Regions from separate parts of the Yersinia canariae genome, predicted to be linked through region 2. Evidence: predicted binding sites of a transcription regulator. Region 2 holds the regulator's gene; each other region holds the start of a gene.

Region 1 (8,196 bases), 590 kb from region 2:
CAAGATAATTACACCCAATGTCATCATGATGATAGAGATAATACCATTGAACAAATTGTAACCTTTCGCTGCTGAATTGAAGTACACATGGGTAATCATCCAATAGCCCGCATAGTTTACAGTGACAAACAGATACGCAAGTGGGATCACACAAGTCAGCATGTAAACACGTTTGGTTGCTAAACGCAGGATGATAGTGGCACCAATGATTAAGCCAACAGAAGCCATTAACTGGTTTGATACGCCGAACAGCGCCCAAACCGAGTTGATATCGCCGGAGTTAAGGAGGTAACCCCACAACGCGCAAGCAATAACACTGCACACTAATGTGCCAGGTAACCAATCAGTGCGTTTCAATGGTGCCCAGATATCGCCCAGGAAATCTTGCAGCAGGTAGCGAGCAACACGGGTACCAGAGTCAACGGCTGTCAGAATAAATACGGCTTCAAACATCACAACAAACTGGAAGAAGTAAGCAGCTAAACTACTGAACCATGGCACTCGAATGAAGATATCCGTCATACCCACAGCTAAGGTAACAGCACCACCGGTACGGCCATACAAATCTAAGCCAATTTCCTGACTCAGTTTTGGCAGGTTAACCACTTCCATGCCGAGCATACTCCAGGCTTCAGCAGATGAGTTAATCGCAAAATAGTCAGCAGGATGCAGGGATGTTGCAGCGATCAGGGCCATAACCCCAACCATACATTCGGCCAGCATCGCGCCAAAACCAACAGGTAGGATATCACTCCATTTATCGATCTGTTTTGGTGTAGTACCTGAACCGATAAATGCATGGAAACCGGAAATAGCACCACAAGCAATGGTAATAGAGATAAACGGCCAGACCGGCCCTGCCAGAACTGGGCCGCCACCATGAATAAACTGTGTTACTGCTGGGAATTGAATTTCAGGGTTAATAAATACAACACCGACAATCAGTGCACCGAATACACCGATTTTCATAAAGCTGGAGAGGTAACCGCGAGGGGTTAACAGCATCCAGACAGGTAAGGCTGTAGCGAAGAAAGCATACATTGGCAGAATAATACTAACGGTATCGGCTTTCAGCATTAGCCATTCACCAAGCCAAGTGCCTTCAATGTAAGGGCCGACGAACACGCACACCATAATGGCGGCGATACCGACATAAGAAGCCCCTTTCATGCTGCCAGTCATGCGTTCCCATAAACCAACACAAATTGCGATAGGGATTGTCATGAAGACCGCGAAAGTACCCCAAGGGTTACGTTCCAGCGCATGTACCACAACCATCGACAACCCGGCCATGGTAATAGTGATAATAAATAGCATAGCCAGACCGGTACACCAGCCCGCGACTGGCCCAAGTTCTGATTTAGCCACTTCAGACAGGGACTTACCCTGATGTTTCATTGAAGCAAACAGAACGACGGTGTCGTGCACAGCACCACCGATAACACAACCAATCAGTAACCACAGGAAGCCGGGTAAATAACCATATTGGGCTGCCAGTACTGGGCCAACCAAGGGGCCAGCCGCAGCAATAGCTGCAAAGTGGCTACCAAAGTTCACCCATTTTTTAGTTGGAACGTAATCTTTACCATCTTCAAAGGTGTGGGAAGGTGTTACTTCACTGTCATCGACTCGCAGAACCTTACGAACAAAAAAGATACCGTATAAACGGTAGCAGATCATAAGGATACACGCGGAGGCGATAACAAAGGTAATCGCATGTTGCATGAGCATTCTCTCCAGGGAATTTGTCAGGCGTTAACATACGCTTGGTCCCTAAGAGAAATACCCGCGAACTGGTTAAGCGGTAGTTTGCATCATTAAGCGGTTAAAAAGAGCCACCCAGTGGTGGCTCAATACACGATAAATCACAAAATTAGCCTCTTGGTATGCGATTACTCCAAGAAATATGACTGCAATTTTTCACGCTCGCGGCTGCCAAGACCAAATTCATGCTGTAGCCACTGTTCGCGGCTACCATACCTCTCTTGAATACTAAGCAGAGCAGTTTGAATAAACTCTTCTCGAGCCGACAGTACAAAAGCAAATTGACCTAGTGCCTTATCATTTAATTTGAGTGCCAGTTCAGCCAGCATATGTTCACGAAAAGGTGCCAGTGTCGTTTCAGTCAGCAAGTAATCTTCCAAGACTGTCGATTCATCAGCCCCTAAAGCAAACAGCACCAATGCTGAACCCACTCCGGTACGGTCTTTTCCGACCGCACAATGTTGTACCACACCTGCCGCGTCGTGTTCTGGCGAAGCACTATTTTGTAGCAAACTGACCAATTGCTTATAAGCTTGATTATTAAATGGTAGGCGGCGATAGAGCTCTAGCATGAAGGCTCTGGCATCAAATGTCGCTAACGTCTCGTTTGTCAGTTTCTCGAGATTGGCGTTAACTTCACTGCTGAGTGGGTTGGCTGGAATATTGTGATAGCTGGCACCCGGCCAAACAATATCGGGTTTGGCCTGAACTTCATCAGCATCGCGGTAATCTAGAATTTGAGCAACGGAGCCACTGCTGAGAACCTCACAATCTTTAGAACTCAAACGATCAAGTGAACCCGAGCGAAATAATAACCCGCGCTTGATACGCCGGCCATCTGTAACGACGTTACCACCAAGATCACGAAAGTTAATACCACCATCCAGTGGCAGCAGGGAAGGATGAGATAGAACAGGTGTCGTCATATTTTCCTCTTATTATTGTCCATTATAAGAGCTACGACATTAACAGATAATCAGCCGAAATAAAGAACGGGCCAGTAACTGACCCGCTCGTATGATATTCATTGATTCATTTGCGGAGAGTTACTGGCCCGCCAGCAGTAGGTATTACAGTAGGTGGCGAGCCGCTTCAACGACAATTTTCACCGCATGGCTTTCAGTCGCTTTCATGGTTTCTTCATTCGGAATTTCTTGCTGGGTGCGGTTAACAATTACCCCAGCGACCATGCCGGCACGCAGGCCTTGGCTGGCGCACATTGTCAGCAATGTGGCTGATTCCATTTCATAATTCATTACTCCCATAGATTGCCATTCTTCCATGGAGCCTTTGAAACGGCGGACAACACGGCCAGAGTAAGTATCGTAGCGTTCTTGCCCTGGATAGAAAGTATCTGAAGAAGCGGTGACACCAATATGAGTCGTCGCACCAACAGATTTAGCCGCATTAACCAATGCTGTGGTGCAGTCAAAATCAGCCACTGCCGGGAATTCCATTGGCGCAAAGTGCAGACTGGCACCGTCTAAACGCACTGCTGCGGTTGTGACCAATACATCACCAACATTAATATGTGGCTGAATCGCACCTGTAGTACCAATACGCAGGAACGTCCGCACACCGAGTTGCGCTAATTCTTCAACCGCAATAGAGGTGGATGGGCCACCAATCCCAGTTGAGCAGACAATCACAGCTTTGCCATCAAGTTCGGCACGCCATGAGGTAAATTCACGATGTGAAGCCAGATGTACTGGGTTATCCATCAATTTAGCGATTTTCTCAACACGCTGTGGGTCACCCGGAACGATAGCCAGAGTCGCCCCTTGCAAATCATTTTTAGTCAGGCCCAAGTGAAAAACGTCGGATTTAGCCATGTGTGAGACTCCTCTTTCATGAGAGATGTTATAGGGAGGTACAAAGGAATACTTTACTCAAAACCATCACATTATTTCGTGATGATGGTCACCTTGATAAAAGAAATGATAACTTCAAATACATTTTAAATGTGACACATATCACATAACAACTTCATTGAGACTGTTTTTTATACAAAAAAAGCCCGCAGCAACAGTGACTTTATATATGAATAACAATGATAGGACTCATTGATGAATGTTGACGATATATCTTCTCGTCATCAGTTGACTGAGCAGGTGCCTCAATATCGCAATAAAACGTTTAATTACGGCAACCTGATCTCATTAATCTCACAGATTATCTATAGTAAAAGTCGACAACTGCAAATATCAGAGCAATGGATAGCTCAACCCAATAAGACTTTATCGAGCCATATTTTCCTCATTTCGTAAGGAGACCACAGTGAAAACTGATCAATTGATGACTCTCAGGCAGGCGGCAAGCGGATTCACCCCCGCAGTCGATCCTCTGGCCCCGACGACCCGCCATACCGATCAACAAGGTATTCACTGCACGGAAACCACTATCCCGTCCCAAGGAGACGAGTTACCGGCCTATATTGCTAAGCCAGCCCAACATACTGGCCCATATCCTGTCGTTATTGTTGTACAAGAAATCTTTGGTGTGCATGAGCACATTCAGGATATCTGCCGCAGACTGGCGAAGCAGGGATATTTGGCCATCGCCCCTGAATTATTCTTCCGCCAAGGGGATGCCAAAGAATATGATGATATCAATGCGTTAGTTAAAAATCTGGTCAGCAAAATACCTGACAGGCAGGTGATGGTTGACCTTGACCATACTGCACATTGGGCATCGCGCCACGGCGGGGATACCAGCAAATTGGCCATTACCGGCTTTTGCTGGGGTGGGCGAATTGCATGGCTATATGCCGCTCATAACCCGCAATTAAAAGCGGCTGTAGCTTGGTATGGCAAATTGGTCGGAGAGAAAACCTTACTGCTACCGAAATATCCGGTTGATATTGCCGTCGACCTCAACGCGCCGGTATTGGGATTATATGGTGGCAAAGATGGCAGTATTACCCAGGAGCATATTGACACCATGCGTCAGGCACTAAGGGCCGCGAATGCCGATGCCGAGATCATTGTTTACCCTGAGGCAGGGCATGCATTTAATGCGGATTACCGCCCCAGTTATCACGCAGAATCTGCACTGGATGGCTGGCAGCGCATGCTGAACTGGTTTGCAGAGCACGGCGTTGCTGCTAACCCAGTGCCTGAAGAAGATAAATAATAGCCATAAAAAAGGGCGCAACATATGCGCCCGAAGTCTCACAACACAGAGTAAAGCGCTATTAAGCTTGTTCTGCGCGCAAGCGCTGTGCCGCAAGTACCATGTTTGCCAGCGCCTGACGGGTTTCTGGCCAGCCACGGGTTTTCAAACCACAGTCTGGGTTAACCCACAAACGTTCCGCAGGAATCCGCTGCGCCGCTTTGCGCAATAAAGCTTCAATCCATTCCACACTTGGCACATTCGGTGAGTGAATATCATAAACGCCGGGGCCTATTTCATTGGGATAAGCGAAGTCTTCAAATGACTCCAACAATTCCATATCTGAACGGGACGTTTCGATGGTAATCACATCAGCATCCAGCGCAGCAATAGAATCCATGATGTCATTGAACTCGCAGTAACACATATGGGTGTGAATCTGAGTATCGTTTTGCGCGACCGCCGCATTCAATTTAAAAGCATCAACCGCCCACTGTAGATAAGCTTGCCAGTCAGCACGGCGCAGAGGTAGGCCTTCACGCAGTGCTGGTTCGTCAATTTGGATGATACCAATACCGGCTTTCTCCAGATCCTCGACTTCATCACGCAGTGCCAATGCAATTTGTTTAGCAATAGTTTCACGGCTAACATCTTCGCGCGGGAATGACCAACACAGGATAGTCACCGGCCCGGTTAACATGCCTTTTACCGGTTTGTCCGTCAGAGACTGAGCATATTTGGCCCATTCAACGGTAATGGCTTCAGGGCGGCTGATATCACCAATAATTACCGGTGGTTTAACACAACGTGACCCATAGCTCTGTACCCAACCATTTTGTGTAAAGACAAAACCATCCAGATGCTCGCCGAAATATTCGACCATGTCATTACGTTCAGCTTCGCCATGCACCAGCACGTCCAGGCCCAAACGCTCCTGTTCGGCAATGGCTTGTTTGATATGCTCGCTAATACCGGTGCGGTAGTTTTTGCCATCCAAACGGCCTTGCTTGAAGTCCAAACGTAAACCCCGAATTTCAGTGGTTTGTGGGAATGAGCCAATGGTAGTGGTCGGCCAGGCAGGTAAATTAAAGCGCTTACGCTGAGCAGCCGCACGCGCTTCATAAGGCAATTGGCGCTCAATATCTTGTGCAGTGATAGCCGCCAAACGCTGTTCTACTTGTGCGTTGTGGACACGGCTGGAAGCACGGCGAGCACGAATTGGAGCACTGTAAGCGGCTAATTCAGCCAGTTTGGCTTCAGTAGGTGCATTCAGCGCCTGTGTTAACAGTGCCAGTTCGGCACATTTTTGCAGGGCGAAAGCAAACCAGCTCTTCACTTCTGCATCAAGGCGGGTTTCTTCACTTAAATCAATCGGGCTGTGTAATAAGGAACAAGAGCTTCCCAACCATAACGGACGACTATTTACCAGCGGTTGCAGACGTTCAAACCAATGACTCAGATCGGCGCGCCATACGTTACGGCCATTAATAACACCCAGTGATAACAGCCACTCATTTGGCAGTTTTGCATTCAGGCCAGCAATATCATCCTGACCGGCAACCACATCAACGTGCAGGCCTTGTACGGGTAAAGCGCGAATAGTGTCAAGGTTATGGCCGATGCTGTCGAAATAAGTGGTCAGCAGCAATTTAACCTGACCTTGCAGTGCCTGATAAGCCGGCTGGTAGGCGTCCAGCCACTCTTGTGGCAATTCCAATACCAATGCTGGCTCGTCAATCTGTACCCACTCGATACCGCGTTTTGCCAATTCCGCCAGAACTTGCTGATAGACTGGCAAAATATCTTTTAGTAATGAGAGGCGGTCAAACTGCTCACCTTTCACTTTCCCCAACCACAGATAAGTTACCGGGCCAAGCAGTACTGGCTTGATTTTATGGCCCAATGCCAGCGCTTCATCCACTTCATCTAGCAGTTGAGTCCAGCCCAACTTGAACTGCTGGCCCTGTTGGAACTCAGGCACCATGTAGTGATAGTTAGTATTAAACCATTTCGTCATTTCTGCTGCTGCTGCCGGTGTACCGGTAGGTGCGCGGCCACGGCCAATTCGGAACAAGGTATCTAAGTCAATCGAACCATCTGCATTCTGATGGCGCTCTGGGACGTTGCCCAGCAGTAAGCTTGTGGTCAATACATGGTCATACCAGGCGAAATCACCGACTGGCAATAAATCAACACCAGCTTGTTGTTGCTGTTGCCAATGGCGGGCGCGCAATTCACGACCCACATTGAGCAATTCTTCTTGCGTGGAGTTGCCTGCCCAGTAACTTTCTTGTGCTTTTTTCAGTTCACGTTTCAGACCTACACGCGGAAAACCCAGTGTGTGATTTAAAATTGTCATCGTCTTATTTCCCATTTAGCCATCCAGATGTTTACACATCCATAATCAGCAGGTACTGTATTAATCACAAGCGCAATTTGTTCACTGTCACTGTGAAGGACTCTCATGATCGAACTGAAACACTTACGCACTCTACAAGCTTTGCGTAATACCGGCTCACTGGCTGCGGCGGCGACACAACTTCATCAGACCCAATCGGCCTTGTCTCATCAATTCAGTGACCTGGAACAACGTCTGGGTTTTCGCCTGTTTGTGCGTAAAAGCCAGCCATTACGTTTCACTACGCAAGGTGAGATCTTGTTGCAGTTGGCAGAACAAGTGCTGCCGCAAATCAAGCAAGCGCTGCAAACTTGTAAAGAGCCACATCAAACTGCGCTGCGTATCGCCATCGAATGCCATAGCTGTATTCAGTGGCTAACACCGGCGCTGGACAGTTTCCACAAAAGTTGGCCCCAAGTGGCAATGGACTTCAAATCAGGTGTGACTTTCGACCCACAGCCAGCCTTGCAGCAAGGAGAGCTGGATTTGGTGCTGACGTCTGATATTTTGCCGCGCAGTGGTCTGCACTATTCGCCGATGTTTGATTTTGAGGTACGGCTGGTACTGGCACCAGACCATCCTTTGGCCAATAAAGCCCGCATTGAACCGGAGGATTTGGCGCAAGAAGTGTTGATGATTTACCCAGTACAGCGCCAACGGCTAGATATCTGGCGGCATTTCCTGCAACCTGCGGGAATTAATCCCTCGCTGAAAAATGTCGATAACACCTTGTTGCTGATTCAAATGGTTTCAGCACGGATGGGGATAGCCGCCCTACCACACTGGGTGGTAGAGAGCTTTGAACGTCAGGGATTAGTTGTCACCAAAACACTGGGAAATGGCTTATGGAGCCGGTTATACGCCGCCGTCCGTGATGGGGAGCAGCGCCAACCGGTCACGGAAGCTTTTATTCGTTCGGCCCG
Region 2 (8,196 bases):
AAACAAAATCCACCTCATCACCCGGTGCCGTCACAATCACACCCCGGCCAGTATAGGCAATCAGTGCCACCAAATCCGGCTGTAACTGGCGAACCTGCTGCTCATTGTCCAGCACCACCAGCAGAGACTTCGCCTGCCATACCTGTTGAATATCCACACCGAGCAAGATTTTCAGTTCAGCCGAAATCGCGATTTGCTCTGGGGGCAATGCAGGGAAATCCAGTGACAATCGGCCAAAGTTATCCGCATCGCGCTTCACATGTAAATCGCCGCTGGCGCTGCGAAAGCAAATATCATGCAAACCGGGGTTCACCAAATTGAACATCACATGCGCCGCCGCCAAAGTGCCGTGACCACATAAATCCACTTCACGTTCTGGGGTAAACCACCGAATCGCCGACTTATCCCCTTCATCCCAGACAAAACTGGTTTCCGGCAAATTAATCTCAGCGGCAATACGTTGCATTTGTTCTGTCGACAGCGGCTTTTTCAGCAAATACACCCCGGCCGGATTACCGGATAATCCTGTGCCGATAAATGCATCAACATGAAAATAGTTATAAGCCATCAATTAGCTCCGGTGATTAATCAATGTAAAATCATTAATTAGTGCCAAATCAATAGCACACAGGCCGCGGTCAGCAAACCCATCGAGATATTAAATGTGAACCAAGCCCGGCGGCTGCGCAGCAAGCGGCCAATCAAAGAGCCAAAACCCAGCCAAATAATACCGGCCACCAGATTCACCATAAACATGCCAAGACTTATCATTAAGATGGAATGATTATAAGCCACACCCGCCATGCTGAAGCTGGCAACGGAGCCTAATCCCATCAGCCATGCTTTTGGATTAAGAAACTGTAATAACCATCCCTGATACAAACGCAGCGGTTTTGGCGGTGCAATATTGGTTTCTAATTTTTCATAGGCCGAAGTGGCAATTTTCCATGCCAGCCACAGTAGATAAAGACTCCCGAGAATTTTCAGAATTAAGTGCAAAGAGGGATAGATCAAAATCAGGCCACCGACCCCAAATGCCACCAGTAACAGCATACTCTGCATGCCTAACATAATGCCTAACATCAACCAGATAGACCGCATAAAGCCGAAATTGGCTCCGGCTGAGGTTAATAACATATTGTTTGGGCCGGGGGTAATTGCAGCAACCCAGAGAAAACCTACCATTGAAAGAAATAAACTCAGTTCCATGAGACGGGTGCCTCTCACCCAAAATGATGCGCGATATACCCATGAAGCTAACAGTGTGCTATTGATCACACAAGAGCAACGACATGATTTCCATTCATCATATGTATGAAATATTTCGCCCGCTGGCCGGTGCCAGCAACCCACACCTTCAAACACTGCTGCCACGGCTTGTGAGGCGACGTGTGCAACTGCGGCCGTTTTGGCAACGGCTGGAATTGCCCGATGGGGACTTTGTCGACCTGGCCTGGAGTGAAAATCCTGAGCTGGCGCGCGATAAACCCAGAGTGGTGCTATTCCACGGGTTGGAAGGAAATTTTTACAGCCCTTATGCCCATGGTTTACTGCACGCTTGGCAAGCCAAAGGGTGGTTGGGGGTAGTCATGCATTTTCGTGGATGCAGTGGAGAACCTAATCGCAAGTCTCGCATTTATCACTCCGGTGAAACAGAAGATGCGCGTTTCTTCCTGCGCTGGCTGCGGGAAAACTATGGTCAGGTGCCAACGGCCGCTGTCGGCGTCTCTTTGGGGGGCAATATGTTAGCTTGCTATCTGGCACAGCAAGGGCGCGATAGTTTATTAGAGGCCGCCGTGGTGGTTTCTGCCCCCCTGATGCTCGAACCTTGCGCGAATCGAATGGATCAAGGTTTCTCACGTGTTTATCAGCGCTATTTGTTGAATCAGCTCAAGTTAAATGCCACTCGTAAGCTGTTGCATTACCCCGGAAGCCTGCCGTTGAATCTGGCGCAATTGAAAGGGCTGCGGCGAATCAAAGAGTTTGATGATGTCATAACGGCGAAAATACATGGCTTCAATGATGCACTGGATTACTATCGGCGTTGCAGCGCTTTGCCACTGCTACCGCAAATTACAACGCCATTGCTTATCATTCATGCTAATGATGACCCATTCATGACGGCCGACGTTATCCCCAACCGGCAGGAATTACCAAGTAACATTGATTATCAGTTAACTGAGCATGGCGGCCATGTCGGATTTGTCGGCGGCTCATTAAAACACCCACAAATGTGGTTGGAACAACGTATTCCAGCCTGGCTTTCCCCCTATTTGGAGCAACAGTCATGATTATCCCCTGGCAGCAAGTCGATAGTGAAACACTGGATAATCTGCTTGAAACCTTTGTGTTACGTGAAGGCACCGATTACGGCGAGCAAGAGCGCTCATTGGCACAAAAAGTCGAAGATGTGCGCCGCCAATTAGTGAGTCGTGAGGCGGTATTAGTGTGGTCTGAACTACACGAAACCATCAATATTATGCCGCGTGGTGCATTTCGTGCCGGGGCAGAAGAGTTGCCATAACCCTCGCGTTGTCGCCACACTCTTCGAGTAAAATCAGAGTGACAAGCTGGACACTTTGCCCTAAAAATAGCCATTAACGATAAAAAAACAGCCAATTTCAGCCTGTCCACTGAGGATCTAACCCCATGGAGTTACAGCTAATATGTCAATTAAACATCCGGTTATAGCCGTTACCGGCTCAAGTGGCGCAGGAACCACGACCACCAGTTTGGCGTTTCGCAAAATTTTCCAGCAATTGAATATTCGCGCGGCACAAATTGAAGGTGACAGTTTCCACCGCTACACTCGCCCGGAAATGGATGCCGCCATCCGTAAAGCGCGGGATCAAGGCCGACATATCAGCTATTTTGGCCCAGAAGCCAATGATTTTGGTCAGTTGGAAGAAAGTGTGTCCCAATACGGTGAGCACGGAACCGGGCGCTCACGTAAGTATTTGCATACCTATGATGAAGCCGTGCCCTATAACCAGATTCCCGGCACATTCACTCCTTGGGAGTCGCTACCCGAGCCGACTGATGTGCTGTTTTATGAAGGCCTGCACGGCGGGGTCGTGACTGAACATCATGATGTCGCGAAACATGTAGATTTGCTGGTTGGCGTAGTCCCCATCGTTAACCTGGAGTGGATTCAGAAATTAGTCCGGGATACCGGCGAGCGCGGCCATTCCCGTGAAGCGGTCATGGATTCCGTGGTGCGCTCCATGGATGACTATATTAACTACATCACCCCCCAGTTCTCGCGCACCCATATTAACTTCCAGCGGGTACCGACCGTCGATACCTCTAACCCATTTGCCGCCAAAGCCATTCCGTCACTGGATGAAAGTTTTGTCGTCATTCATTTCCGGGGTTTGGATCAAATCGATTTTCCCTACTTACTGGCGATGCTACAGGGATCATTTATTTCAAATATCAATACATTGGTAGTCCCAGGCGGGAAGATGGGGCTGGCGATGGAGTTGATTATGGCGCCATTGGTGCAGCAATTGCTGGAAGGGAAAAAAATTGGTTAACACTATCCCAATCCAAAGTCATTGGAGCTGCGGGTAGGCGGCAAGCGAACTCATCCCGATGAGCTTACATAAGTCAGTGATTCGGGTGAGCGAGCACAGCTAACAGCCCCGCAGCTTCAAGGACGAAGGGTTTGCTTAGGCGACTTCGCGGATTTCAAAACTGTGGGTAATGGTCGCCGCTTTGCCCAGCATCAGAGAAACCGAGCAATATTTCTCAGCCGAAAGTTCAACCGCGCGCTCAACAATTTTATCGGTCAAGCCCTTGCCGCTGACAATAAAATGCAAGTTAATTTGCGTAAACAGGCGCGGTGCCTCTTCTCGGCGCTGCGAAGTTAACGTCACTTCGCAATCGCGCACATCGTTACGGCCTTTTTGCAAAATGGAAACAACGTCAATTGCACTACAGCCGCCTGCCGACATTAACAACATTTCCATCGGGCTTGGTGCTTTATCGCCCGCATTCCCATCCATTAAAACTTGATGGCCTGAAGCCGACTCACCCAAAAATGTCAGTCCCTCAACCCACTTTACACGTGCCTGCATAACTCTTGCTCCCGGTTAAATTTTCTGGTTCAGACTACCCTTTCATTTACAAACTGGCAATGTAACCCGATGTTCATCATGCTGAAGCGATACAACACAAGACACTGGCCTCATCCTGTGCTACAAACAGAATCGAAAGTGTTGTTTCTAGAATTAAATAGGGTAGCTTCTCAATACTCAGTGAAGGGTTTCTACCCGGTACGTATCTTGGCTATACCTTTCGGCAGTTGAGCAAATTAATATGCTAAATGAAAGTGTATTTTATAAGCACGCCGTACAGGGAACTCTGAGCCCTGTTAATTAGGCAGCGATAACAACAGAGGATAACAGCGAATGGTTCTCGGCAAGCCACAAACAGACCCGACTCTCGAATGGTTCCTGTCTCATTGCCATATCCACAAATATCCATCGAAAAGTACGCTAATTCACCAAGGTGAAAAGGCCGAAACGCTTTACTACATCGTGAAAGGCTCCGTTGCGGTGCTTATCAAAGATGAAGAAGGTAAAGAGATGATTCTCTCCTATCTAAACCAGGGAGATTTCATCGGCGAGCTTGGATTATTTGAAGAAGGCCAAGAACGTAGTGCCTGGGTTAGAGCAAAAACCGCCTGTGAAGTGGCTGAAATTTCTTACAAAAAATTCCGTCAGTTGATTCAGGTAAATCCAGATATCTTGATGCGCCTGTCTTCACAAATGGCGAATCGCTTACAGATAACATCTGAGAAAGTGGGTAACCTTGCTTTCCTTGATGTCACTGGGCGCATTGCACAAACACTGCTTAATCTGGCAAAACAACCCGATGCCATGACCCACCCAGATGGGATGCAGATAAAGATTACCCGCCAGGAAATTGGTCAAATCGTTGGCTGCTCCCGCGAAACGGTGGGGCGGATACTAAAAATGCTGGAAGATCAAAATCTGATCTCCGCACACGGTAAAACGATTGTCGTTTACGGCACCCGTTAGTTCCCTATAAACCAGTGCCGCTAACCCGGCACTGGTTTTCTTCATCTGTGTGATTAATAAACTCCTGGGGCCTACATGAATTGGCAACGGCTTATTTATCATCCTGAAGTTAACTATGCTCTCCGCCAAACGCTGGTTCTGTGCATACCCGCGGCATTGGGGTTTGCTATTGGCGATTTACGATTGGGGTTGATGTTCTCCCTGATACCCGCTTGCTGTAACATTGCTTCGCTAGATACCCCTCATCAACATTTCTTCCGGCGACTGATTGTCGGCGGGGCTCTCTTTACCTTCAGTAGCTATCTAACTCAACAACTGTTGCTGTGGGATATCCCATTGCCAGTGGTGCTGCTTGGCCTCGCATTAACATTGGGGATAAGTGGTGCCATCAGTCAGCTCAATGGCCGTTTGCTCCCGGCCGCACTGATTGCCGCGATTTTCAGTCTCAGCATGATAGGTCGCGCGCCCATCTGGCAAGCCCCATTGATGTGTGCCGTGGGGACTCTCTGGTACGGCGTATTTACCTGGCTGTGGTTCCGGTTATGTAAGGACCAGCCCATCCGTGAGCCATTGAGCCAGCTTTACCATCTGTTGGCCAATTATTGCGATGCGACATTCCGTTTATTTGGCCAGCGCCGGGAAACGGAAAAGGCAATACCGCAGTTGTTGGATAAACAGCAAGGTATCATGGATGAAATTAATCAACTTTATCAACAATTTAACCTGCTTCCTAACACCACCAAGAAAGAGCAAAAACGGTTACTGACACTATTTCAGATGGCCCTCGATTTGCAAGAACACATCACTGCGGCAATGAATCAGTCAGAAAAAACGCAAGAGCTGATTGAGCAGACACCTATAGAAAAGGTCCTTGAGCGCAATATACAGATTATCTCAACGCAAATGCGCACCATTGCCGATGATATTCTCTACCACCACCGCGCGAAAACCGGCTTTAGCGCCGGTGATGCACTGGTAGAACTGGAAGAGATTGCCCAGCAACATCCTAATAATCCAGTGGCGCAATTTTGCTATTACCATATCAGTCATATTACCCAAATTCTGAGCGACCAGCGCCCGCAGTATGACCGTGATTTGATGTCCAGCCAGATATCCCAACCGTTCTGGCCGGCGCTTGTCGGCTACTTATCTTTTAAATCCAGTGCATTACGTGATGCTGGCCGGATTGGCGTCACCCTGGCTGCTGGCAGTTATATCGGCAACCTGATCCACCTGCCTAAACCTTACTGGATTTTACTCACCATCATGTTGGTGACACAAAACGGCTATAACGCCACGAAGATCCGTATTCATCACCGCGCCCTTGGCACCCTGATAGGGCTGTTACTCGCGGCAGCTTTACTGCACTTTAAAATGCCGGAAGGCACCACGCTGAGCATCATGTTACTCATCACATTGGTAGCCTATCTGGTTCAACGCAAAAACTATGGCTTGTCAGTCATTTTTAGAACTATCACTACGGTGTATATCTTGCAGCTATTGACCGGAGAAGGGGCGGACTTTTTGATCCCGCGGTTGCTGGATACGTTAATCGGCTGCGCATTGGCCTTTGCCAGTGCACTCTGGTTATGGCCTCAGTGGCAAAGCGGTTTACTGCGTAAAAATGCGCATCAGGCGCTAGAGAGTTATCAGAGTATCCTGCGTATCCTACTGAAACCTAAGCCAGATGTTGGGGAACTGTCCTATGAGCGCATTCAGGTGAACAAAGCCAGCAATGCTGTTCTTAACTCACTGAATCAGGCCATGCAGGAGCCGGGATTCAACTCCAAATATTTATCAGACATGCGCCTATGGGCCACACATAGCGAACTTATTGTCGGGCATATCAACGAGATGACTATCCTGACCCGGGCCTATCCACTGGGAGAATCGCCCGCAGATGCAGATAAACGCCACGTCCGGTTAACCGTTAAATTGGCGGAAGATTATTTACAGCTATGTGAAATGGCGATACAGCAATGCCAGCAACGGCTGGAGTCGGATAGCAGTGAGGGGAATAACGATTTTGTGCAAATGCCGGATATCGATCCCGACACCCAAATCTCTGAATTGGAACGCAATTTACGCCGCATCTTGTCGCATCTTAGCGTAATGCATACCGTTTCATCCCTAGCATGGCAACAACAGCCGCACCACGGTATTTGGCGCAGCCATAGATTGCAGAGTAAGGCGTAAAATGGAGAGGTTAAGCCCTCTCCATGAGGCCACTTAGCCTTTTACCAGGTTGGCGATGGCTTGTTCCAAACGCGCCATACCTAGCTGAATATCTTCTTGCTCAATCACCAGTGAAGGTGCCAACCGCAGTACGTCTGGCCCCGCATTGAGAATCATCAAACCCTGCGCTGCCGCCTCGGTCAGGAACTCCCGCGCACGACCATGATATTGCGGTGTTAATTCTGCCCCAATCAACAACCCCATGCCGCGAATATCACTAAACACATGATACTTGCTGTTAATTTCTTGCAGAGCCTGCACAAACACGCCGTGACGCTGTTCAATACCATCAAGTACCTCAGGGGTGTTAATCACATCCAATGCGGCTTCTGCTACCGCACAGGCCAGAGGATTGCCACCATAAGTGGTACCGTGTGTTCCGACGGCCATCACTGATGCAATTTCTTCTGTTGTCAGCATCGCACTGACAGGGAACCCGCCGCCCAATGCTTTAGCCGTAGTGAGGATATCTGGCGTGACACCATAATGCATATAGGTAAACAGCTTACCGCTGCGCCCCATGCCGCTTTGAACTTCATCAAACACCAACAGCGCTTTATGTTGGGAGCAGAGCGCACGCACCCCTTGCAGAAACTCTGGCGTCGCAGAGGTAATGCCCCCTTCCCCTTGGATCGGCTCCAGCACGACTGCGCAAGTGTGGTCATCCATTACTGCTTTTACCGCTGCCAAATCATTAAAAGGCACATGGATAATATCAGCGGGTTTCGGACCAAAACCATCGGAGTATTTTGGCTGCCCCCCGACTGATACAGTAAATAGGGTGCGGCCATGGAATGCATTGTGGAAGGCAATGATTTTAGTTTTATAAGGACTATGGCGTTCAATAGCGTAATGGCGGGCTAACTTAAATGCGGCCTCATTTGCTTCGCCGCCAGAGTTGGCGAAAAACACCCGG
Region 3 (8,196 bases), 1.0 Mb from region 2:
AGAATCCAAGCAAGTGGATAATACCACCAATTTGCTGCGGCTGATGATACTGGTCGCCCTTGCGGTGGGCATTATTCTGGCGCGCACCTTGCTGCAAGGCCGCCGTAGCCGCTGGCAACAATCGCCTTATTTGCTCACTGCCAATACGCCAGTGAAAGAGGATGAAAGTGATGATGAAACGGCTGAATTAGACAAGAAACGCGATGATATCCCCTAAATAGATTCAGCGGCAGGAATTCTGCCGCTGAATAGGGATAAGAGAAATGCAGTATGACGTTACTCTTTGTCGCCCAGTAACACAGATTCCAATGCAATCTCAATCATGTCATTAAAAGTGGTTTGGCGCTCAGCGGCGGTGGTTTGCTCACCGGTACGGATATGGTCAGATACGGTGCAGATAGTCAGGGCTTTCGCACCGAATTCAGCCGCAACACCATAGATACCAGCGGCTTCCATTTCCACACCTAGAATGCCGTATTTTTCCATGACATCAAACATTTGCGGATCTGGTGTGTAGAACAGATCAGCAGAGAAGATGTTCCCCACACGCACATCAATGCCTTTCGCTTTTGCTGCATCTACTGCATTGCGAGTCATCTCGAAATCAGCAATCGCCGCATAATCGTGGTCTTTAAAGCGCATGCGGTTCACTTTGGAATCAGTACAAGCGCCCATACCGATAACCACATCACGCAGTTTAACGTCAGCACGAACCGCACCGCAGGAACCCACACGAATAATCTTCTTCACGCCAAAATCAGTGATCAGTTCTTTCGCGTAAATCGAGCAAGATGGGATACCCATGCCGTGGCCCATTACCGAAATTTTGCGTCCTTTATAAGTGCCGGTGAAACCCAACATGCCGCGCACATTGTTCACTTCGCGCACATCTTTCAGGAAGGTTTCTGCGATAAACTTCGCACGCAGCGGATCCCCTGGCATCAGTACAACGTCAGCGAAATCACCCATTTCAGCATTAATATGTGGCGTTGCCATAATAATTTTCCTTAAAAATCATAATTTTAAAATTTATATTACTGAACTGTTCGTGTTTTCCTACAATCCCAATTCAGTAGAATTCTATCAATCAGAAGGCATAGATGAGCACTGCCGAGTTGAAAATGGCGCGCTCAGCTTAGCTAAATGACTTACAGCATATTCTTACCGTAATCCATTGGGGAAAGATCAAAATACTTGGCGACGGTCTGCCCAATATCGGCAAATGTATCACGATGCCCCAATGAGCCCGGTTTCACTTTCGGGCCATAAACCAAGACCGGAATATGCTCACGAGTATGGTCAGTGCCCGGCCAGGTTGGGTCGCAGCCATGGTCAGCAGTCAGGATAAGGATGTCATCTTCTTTCACCAGCGCCATCAATTCTGGCAAGCGGCGGTCGAACAACTCCAGCGCGGCGGCATAACCCGCAACATCACGACGGTGGCCATATGAAGAGTCAAAATCAACAAAGTTAGTGAACACGATAGTGTTATCACCGGCTTTTTTCATCTCTTCGATGGTGGCATCAAACAGGGCGTCCAGACCGGTGGCTTTCACTTTCTGAGTGATCCCAACATGGGCGTAAATATCGGCGATTTTACCGATAGAAACCACCTCACCGCCCTTCTCATCCACCAGTTTTTTCAGCATGGTTGGCGCTGGCGGCTCAACAGCCAGGTCATGGCGGTTACCGGTGCGCTGGAAGTGGCCCGGCTTATCGCCAATGAATGGGCGCGCAATCACACGGCCAATATTGTAGCCGCCTTCCGTCAACTCTTCGCGCGCGATTTCGCACAATTCATACAGACGATCCAGGCCAAAAGTCTCTTCATGACATGCAATCTGGAATACTGAGTCCGCAGAAGTATAGAAAATCGGTTTCCCGGTTTTCATGTGTTCTTCACCCAGTTGGTCGAGGATGACGGTGCCAGAAGAGTGGCAGTTGCCCAAATAGCCCGGCAAATTAGCGCGTTTGACCAGTTTATCCAGTAACTCCTGCGGGAAGCTGTTTTCCACATCACTGAAATAGCCCCAGTCGAACAAGACCGGCACACCGGCAATTTCCCAGTGACCTGATGGGGTATCTTTACCGGAAGATAACTCACTGGCATACCCATAAGCACCAATGATATCGGCATTTTTATCCAGCCCGATTGGGAATTTACCGGTAGATTCTTCGGCAGCTTTGCCCAGCCCTAAGCGGCTCAAATTCGGCAACTTTAATGGGCCACTACGGCCAACATCGGCTTCGCCACGGGCGCAGGCCTCGGCGATATGGCCCAATGTATCAGCCCCTTCGTCGCCAAACTTCTTAGCATCAGCGCTCGCGCCAATACCAAATGAGTCTAATACCATAATAAATGTACGTTTCATCATTTTCTCCTGCATAGGTTCACACGCTGTGTGACACCTTTAAAGTATGGCTTTTATTCAGTAATACGGCGATAAACCACGGGGGTTTCTTGTGGCGCTTTCTGGCCAAGAGTGATTGCCGCACGCACTGCATCGGCTGCCTGCTGCCAGTCATCTTCATTATTGGCATGAATCACGGCTAATGGCTGCTGACCATCAACACTGGCACCCAAGCGGGCCATATCGGTAAGACCCACACTGTAATCAATAGGATCAGTTGCCCGACGGCGACCACCACCCAGGGAAACCACGGCCATACCTAAAGCTCGGGTATCCATGGCGGTGATAATTCCTGGCCGCTCAGCAAATACTGGCTTGCTCAACATAGCGGCTGGCAAATAACTGTCGTAGCGCTCGACAAAATCGCTCGGGCCTTTTTGCGCGGCAACCATGCGGCCAAAGACTTCTGCCGCTTTACCGTTATCCAACACCGCTTGCAGCTTGGCACGGGCATCAGCGTCATCTTGTGCCAACCCGCCAGACAGCAGCATCTCGACACACAGCGCCATGGTCACTTCCAGCAAGCGCGGATTACGATACTCGCCCGTCAGGAAACGCACCGCTTCGCGCACTTCAACCGCATTACCGGCACTGGAAGCCAAGACCTGATTCATGTCCGTCAACAATGCGGTGGTTTTGCAACCCGCACCATTGGCAACGCCGACAATCGCCTGCGCCAAGTCTTCAGATAGTTGATAAGTCGGCATAAAAGCACCCGACCCCACTTTGACATCCATTACCAGCGCATCCAGCCCTTCAGCCAGTTTTTTAGCCAGAATAGAAGCGGTAATCAGTGGGATGGAGTCCACCGTGGCGGTAATATCGCGGGTGGCATAGAAGCGCTTATCCGCCGGTGCCAGTGAGCTGGTTTGGCCGATGATGGCAACGCCGACATCCTGAATGATTTTACGAAATGCGCTGTCATCAGGAAAAATATCGAAACCGGGAATAGCTTCTAGCTTGTCCAGTGTTCCGCCAGTGTGGCCCAAACCACGGCCCGAAATCATCGGCACGTACCCGCCGCAGGCCGCCACCATTGGGCCGAGCATCAAGGAAGTGACATCACCCACACCGCCGGTGGAGTGTTTGTCCACAATCGGGCCATTGAGGTTTAGACTCTTCCAGTTCAGAACCGAGCCAGAATCGCGCATGGCCATCGTGAGCGCTACCCGTTCTGGCATGCTCATATCATGGAAATAAATGGTCATCGCCAGAGCTGCAATCTGCCCTTCGGAAACCACGTTATCGCGAATCCCATTGATAAAGAAACGAATTTCTTCTTCGCTCAGTGGCTGGCCGTCGCGTTTTTTACGGATAATTTCTTGTGCGAGAAACAAGGTATCCCCCTGCTTATGAAATAAAAGCGGCACAGCGGACAAAATAGCCCGCAGTGCATCTGCTCAGTTCAATGACTGAGATAATGGTTAGTAGCCGGTGCTGTTGCTGTTGCTCTGATGACCCAATGTCGTCAACAAGCTGCCCAACAGACTGGATGCGCCAAAACGGAAGTGGCGAGCATCAGCCCAACCTTCGCCCATCAATTGGTCGGCCAGTTGCAGGAATTGCGCGGCGTCTTCTGCAGTACGTACGCCCCCCGCAGGTTTAAAACCAACGGTTTTCGCCACTCCCAAGTCACGAATAGTGCGCATCATGATGCTGGCACTTTCCAGCGTGGCATTAACCGGCACCTTGCCGGTGGAGGTTTTGATAAAATCAGCCCCGGCTTTGATAGCAATCTCGGAGGCTTGGCGAATCAAATGCTCTTGCTTTAACTCACCGGTTTCAATGATAACTTTCAGCAATACATTGGCATCAGCACAAGCTTCTTTGCACTGTTTCACCAATTCAAAACCGACTTTATCGTTACCGGCCATTAAAGCGCGATAGGGGAAAACGACGTCCACTTCATCCGCACCATAGGCAATCGCAGCCCGGGTTTCAGCCAGCGCAATAGGAATATCATCATTGCCATGAGGGAAATTGGTGACCGTTGCAATGCGGATTTCAGGTGTTCCTTGCTCACGTAATGTTTTACGCGCAATAGGAATAAAGCGAGGATAAATACAGATTGCCGCTGTATTACCGGCAGGACTTTTAGCCTGATGACACAGAGCAATAACCTTATCGTCGGTATCGTCGTCATTCAGGGTGGTTAAATCCATTAAACTCAGCGCGCGTTTGGCATAATCATTTAGATTCGCGCAGGCGGTTAAATCGGTCATAAAACTCTCCAACACTTTTCAGCCCCGGCACCTTGCCAAAACTGAGTATTTATTTATGAGCCGTATAGTTCTAGCTCAATACGTTGGCGAGCGGACTTGGTTCCTTGAAGATAGCCCCTGTATGGGTGGCAATTGAGATCCATCTCACCGCACTAACTTATAGCTCTATTTGAACACGATATCAGCACATGAGATGTGTTCAAATTCACACTAATCAATAGTAACTTGTAACAGATGAAAATTATATGTGATTAAAGTCACAAAATAACCTCATTTATAGCTGACTGACACTATTACGCCCACTTGCATCAAGGATAGCTTATGCGGAGGAATCCGCAGGATTATGGGGCGGAACCATAAAATAATGAGGAGTTAGTCGTGCCTCCTGTTTGAGGACGGACAGCGCACAAGAACCGCAGCATACAGGTAGTATGTGACGGTAATGAGCACTGCCCAGACCAAAATGGCCAATCAAGCTGGCCGAATTACAGGGCGAGGAAGAAACCCGCGATAGTGGCACTCATCAGATTCGACAGAGTCCCTGCTGCAACAGCTTTCAGACCAAAGCGCGCGATATCATGGCGGCGGTTAGGTGCCATGCTACCTAGCCCGCCCAACAAGATGGCGACAGAGGACAAGTTAGCAAAACCACACAGTGCGAAGGAAATAATGGCTTTTGAATGTTCAGAAACTACCTGTAAACCCGCTGCTTTAACTAACTCTTCAGCTTGTAAATATTGACCGAAATTCATAAACGCCACGAACTCATTCACAATGATTTTCTGGCCGATAAAGGAGCCTGCTACCATGGCCTCACTCCACGGAATCCCTATCAGATAAGCAATTGGCGAGAATACCCAGCCCAAAATCAATTCCATAGAGAGTTGCGGATAATCAAACCAGCCGCCAATCCCGCCCAGAATACCATTTAGCAATGCAATCAATGCGATAAAAGCTAATAGCATAGCGCCGACATTAAGTGCTAATTGCAGACCGGAAGCCGCACCCGATGCCGCAGCATCAATGATGTTAGCCGGGCGCTCATCTTCAGCAATCAGAGTGGTAGCATCCACAGTATCGTGCGTTTTTTCAGTTTCTGGCACCATCAATTTAGCGAACAACAACCCGCCGGGAGCCGCCATAAAGGAGGCCGCAATCAGGTATTCCAGCGGCACGCCCATTTGTGCATAACCGGCTAATACTGAACCCGCGACGGAGGCTAAACCGCCACACATTACCGCAAACAATTCAGATTGAGTCATAGTGGCAATATAGGGCCGCACGACCAATGGGGCTTCGGTTTGCCCGACAAAAATATTGGCTGTCGCGGAAAGAGATTCAGTACGCGAAGTTCCCAATAGCTTCTGTAACCCACCACCTAATACTTTAATCACCAATTGCATAACGCCGAGATAATATAAAACGGCGATTAAAGAGGAGAAGAATACAATAACGGGCAATACTCGCAGGGCAAATACAAAACCACCGCCGCCAAAGACTTCAAACATTTTGTCGGAAACCAAGCCGCCAAACATAAATGAAATCCCATCATTGCCGTAAGCAATAACATTCGCGACACCTTCGGACATCCCGCCAAGGATACGGCGTCCCACCGGGACATATAATACCAGCGCACCAATACCCACCTGAATAATAAATGCCCCAACTACAGTGCGGATATTAATCGCCCTAAAATTACTTGAAAGAAGCACGGCTATTAATATCAGTACTGCCATTCCAACTAAACTCATGAGCATGCAGATAATCCTGTTAATGATTTGTATTTGAATAATGTGGGGATGGATTATACCGGCATGATCTGGCTATCAAACAATCTCTGTCACAAATAAACACAACTGAAAGCAAACACAAAGCAGTTAACGTGACCAAAATCACATTAAAATAGCAAAAAGTGAAAGCACGCTAACTATTAGGATGATTTGCATAATGAAATCAAAAGACTATCGCGGGCATTAATCAACTGAGGGTAATTGAAATAAACGTTGGCTATTTTGCAAAAGATGGGCCGCAATCTCTGATGGCGCTTCTTGGCGTAACTCACACAACACCGCAAATACATTCGCGGCTTGCTCTGGCCGATTGGGTTGGCCTTGAAAACCCGCAAGGGGCATATCCGGCGCGTCGGTCTCCAGCAATAGGGCTGAAAGGGGTAATGCCGCCATAACATGTCGAGTTTTCTGCGCCCGTTCATAAGTGATAGTTCCCCCCACACCAATGTAATAACCCAAGCGAATGAATGCCTGTGCTTGGGCTAAACTGCCTGCAAAGCCGTGTACCACACCAGTGCAGGGCAAAGCGACTTTACGCAAGGCAGAAGCGAGTTGGTCATGTGATCGGCGCGAATGCAAAATGACCGGGAGATCATGCTGCCTGGCGAGCTTCAATTGGGCATTCAATAGCGCTAATTGACGGGGTAACTGCGGCTCATCCATATAGAGATCCAGGCCAATTTCTCCCACCGCCACCAGCTTCTCTGTTTTATTCCGCAGCGCCGAGGCCAATATGGCTAAATCAGCTTCCTGATGCTGCGCAATATAAAGCGGATGCATGCCCAGTGCGGCAAATAGTGGCGGATAGTTAGCCGCCAAATCGAGAATGCGAGGAAAATAATCAGCACTGACCGCGGGCACAATAATTTGCCTGACATTCGCTTGCGCAGCACTCATTAAGCTGGCTGTTTCCGCGCCGCTGAAAGGAGGGAAATCAAAGTGGCAATGGGTATCAATAAAATAGGGCATCTGCCCGCTGCGCCATGCCATTACGCGGTATCACCTTTGGTTTTCGCCACATCAGGCGGCAAAATAATATCCGCTTGCAGAGGCTTCTTTTTGCTCCGTGTCGCCGCAGGGATAATTAGCCCACTGTCTGCCACTGTCATCTGCGGTGGAAGATGGTTGGTAATTTTCGCGGTGACGGCTGGCGCAATAATATCCGGCGATTGAGTGATATCAAATGAAGAATCATCATTATCAATATCAATAAAGTCAGCCATATCATCTGGTTGGTTAATATCTTGCGGTTGAATCATACGGCGGGAAAGAGAAATCGACGTTTTCTCCCCCTTGATTTCAGACTGCTCCAACTGATCTTTAGGCAACAGCCAATGCCCGACAGTTGCCAAAAAATAGCGGCCGCAACGACGCCCTAAATGGTAATCACGATTCAGAGCCGCGATTCGGCTCCCCAGTGCATTACTGGCAAGGGGTTTAGGCGGGAAAATCTCGAAAATACGCAAGTCACCCGGCGGCTTTTCAATAAATTGCTGAATACGATGATAACTCTGCTCATGCTGCTGCATAATTCGCACCAGTTGCTGCAAGCTACTCTCACTCAGCCAGTGCTCCATCCGCTTCATCCATTGCGGCGTATAATAAGCCTGCGAAGGTACTGTGCGGATAACCACAATCGTATCAGCCCCACGGCGATAAGCTTCCTCTACAGGAATCGCATCACTAATACCGCCATCTTGATAGCTAATCCCATCTAAATCAACACCTTGACGATACAATCCTGGAATAGCACTGGAGGCCTTAATGGCCGGT

The links. Region 2 encodes CRP, which controls carbon source genes, mostly activating them, when cyclic AMP is high. Its sites were predicted from a motif close to ATGTGANNNNNNTCACAT; they were not measured.
Positions count from the first base shown of each region.
Region 1: the regulator CRP is predicted to act here: its motif matches at 3,726-3,743, upstream of udp (uridine phosphorylase).
Region 3: the regulator CRP is predicted to act here: its motif matches at 6,514-6,531, upstream of F0T03_RS03425 (NupC/NupG family nucleoside CNT transporter).

Region 1 covers NZ_CP043727.1:271,321-279,516, reverse strand. Annotated here, with positions in the region: gene F0T03_RS01265 (carbon starvation CstA family protein) at 1-1,725, opposite strand, end outside; gene F0T03_RS01260 (tyrosine-protein phosphatase) at 1,893-2,690, opposite strand; gene udp (uridine phosphorylase) at 2,835-3,596, opposite strand; gene F0T03_RS01250 (dienelactone hydrolase family protein) at 4,042-4,896, shown strand; gene metE (5-methyltetrahydropteroyltriglutamate--homocysteine S-methyltransferase) at 4,958-7,234, opposite strand; gene metR (HTH-type transcriptional regulator MetR) at 7,340-8,196, shown strand, end outside; gene F0T03_RS01235 (carboxylate/amino acid/amine transporter) at 8,181-8,196, opposite strand, start outside.
Region 2 covers NZ_CP043727.1:4,389,064-4,397,259, forward strand. Annotated here, with positions in the region: gene F0T03_RS20190 (PhzF family phenazine biosynthesis protein) at 1-568, opposite strand, end outside; gene F0T03_RS20195 (LysE family translocator) at 607-1,209, opposite strand; gene F0T03_RS20200 (hydrolase) at 1,311-2,291, shown strand; gene F0T03_RS20205 (YheU family protein) at 2,288-2,524, shown strand; gene F0T03_RS20210 (phosphoribulokinase) at 2,667-3,536, shown strand; gene F0T03_RS20215 (OsmC family protein) at 3,672-4,079, opposite strand; gene crp (cAMP-activated global transcriptional regulator CRP) at 4,413-5,045, shown strand; gene F0T03_RS20225 (YccS/YhfK family putative transporter) at 5,121-7,241, shown strand; gene argD (bifunctional acetylornithine/succinyldiaminopimelate transaminase) at 7,275-8,196, opposite strand, start outside.
Region 3 covers NZ_CP043727.1:717,948-726,143, reverse strand. Annotated here, with positions in the region: gene F0T03_RS03450 (YtjB family periplasmic protein) at 1-217, shown strand, start outside; gene deoD (purine-nucleoside phosphorylase) at 277-996, opposite strand; gene deoB (phosphopentomutase) at 1,149-2,372, opposite strand; gene deoA (thymidine phosphorylase) at 2,426-3,748, opposite strand; gene deoC (deoxyribose-phosphate aldolase) at 3,836-4,633, opposite strand; gene F0T03_RS03425 (NupC/NupG family nucleoside CNT transporter) at 5,119-6,390, opposite strand; gene F0T03_RS03420 (TatD family hydrolase) at 6,607-7,392, opposite strand; gene F0T03_RS03415 (patatin-like phospholipase family protein) at 7,413-8,196, opposite strand, start outside.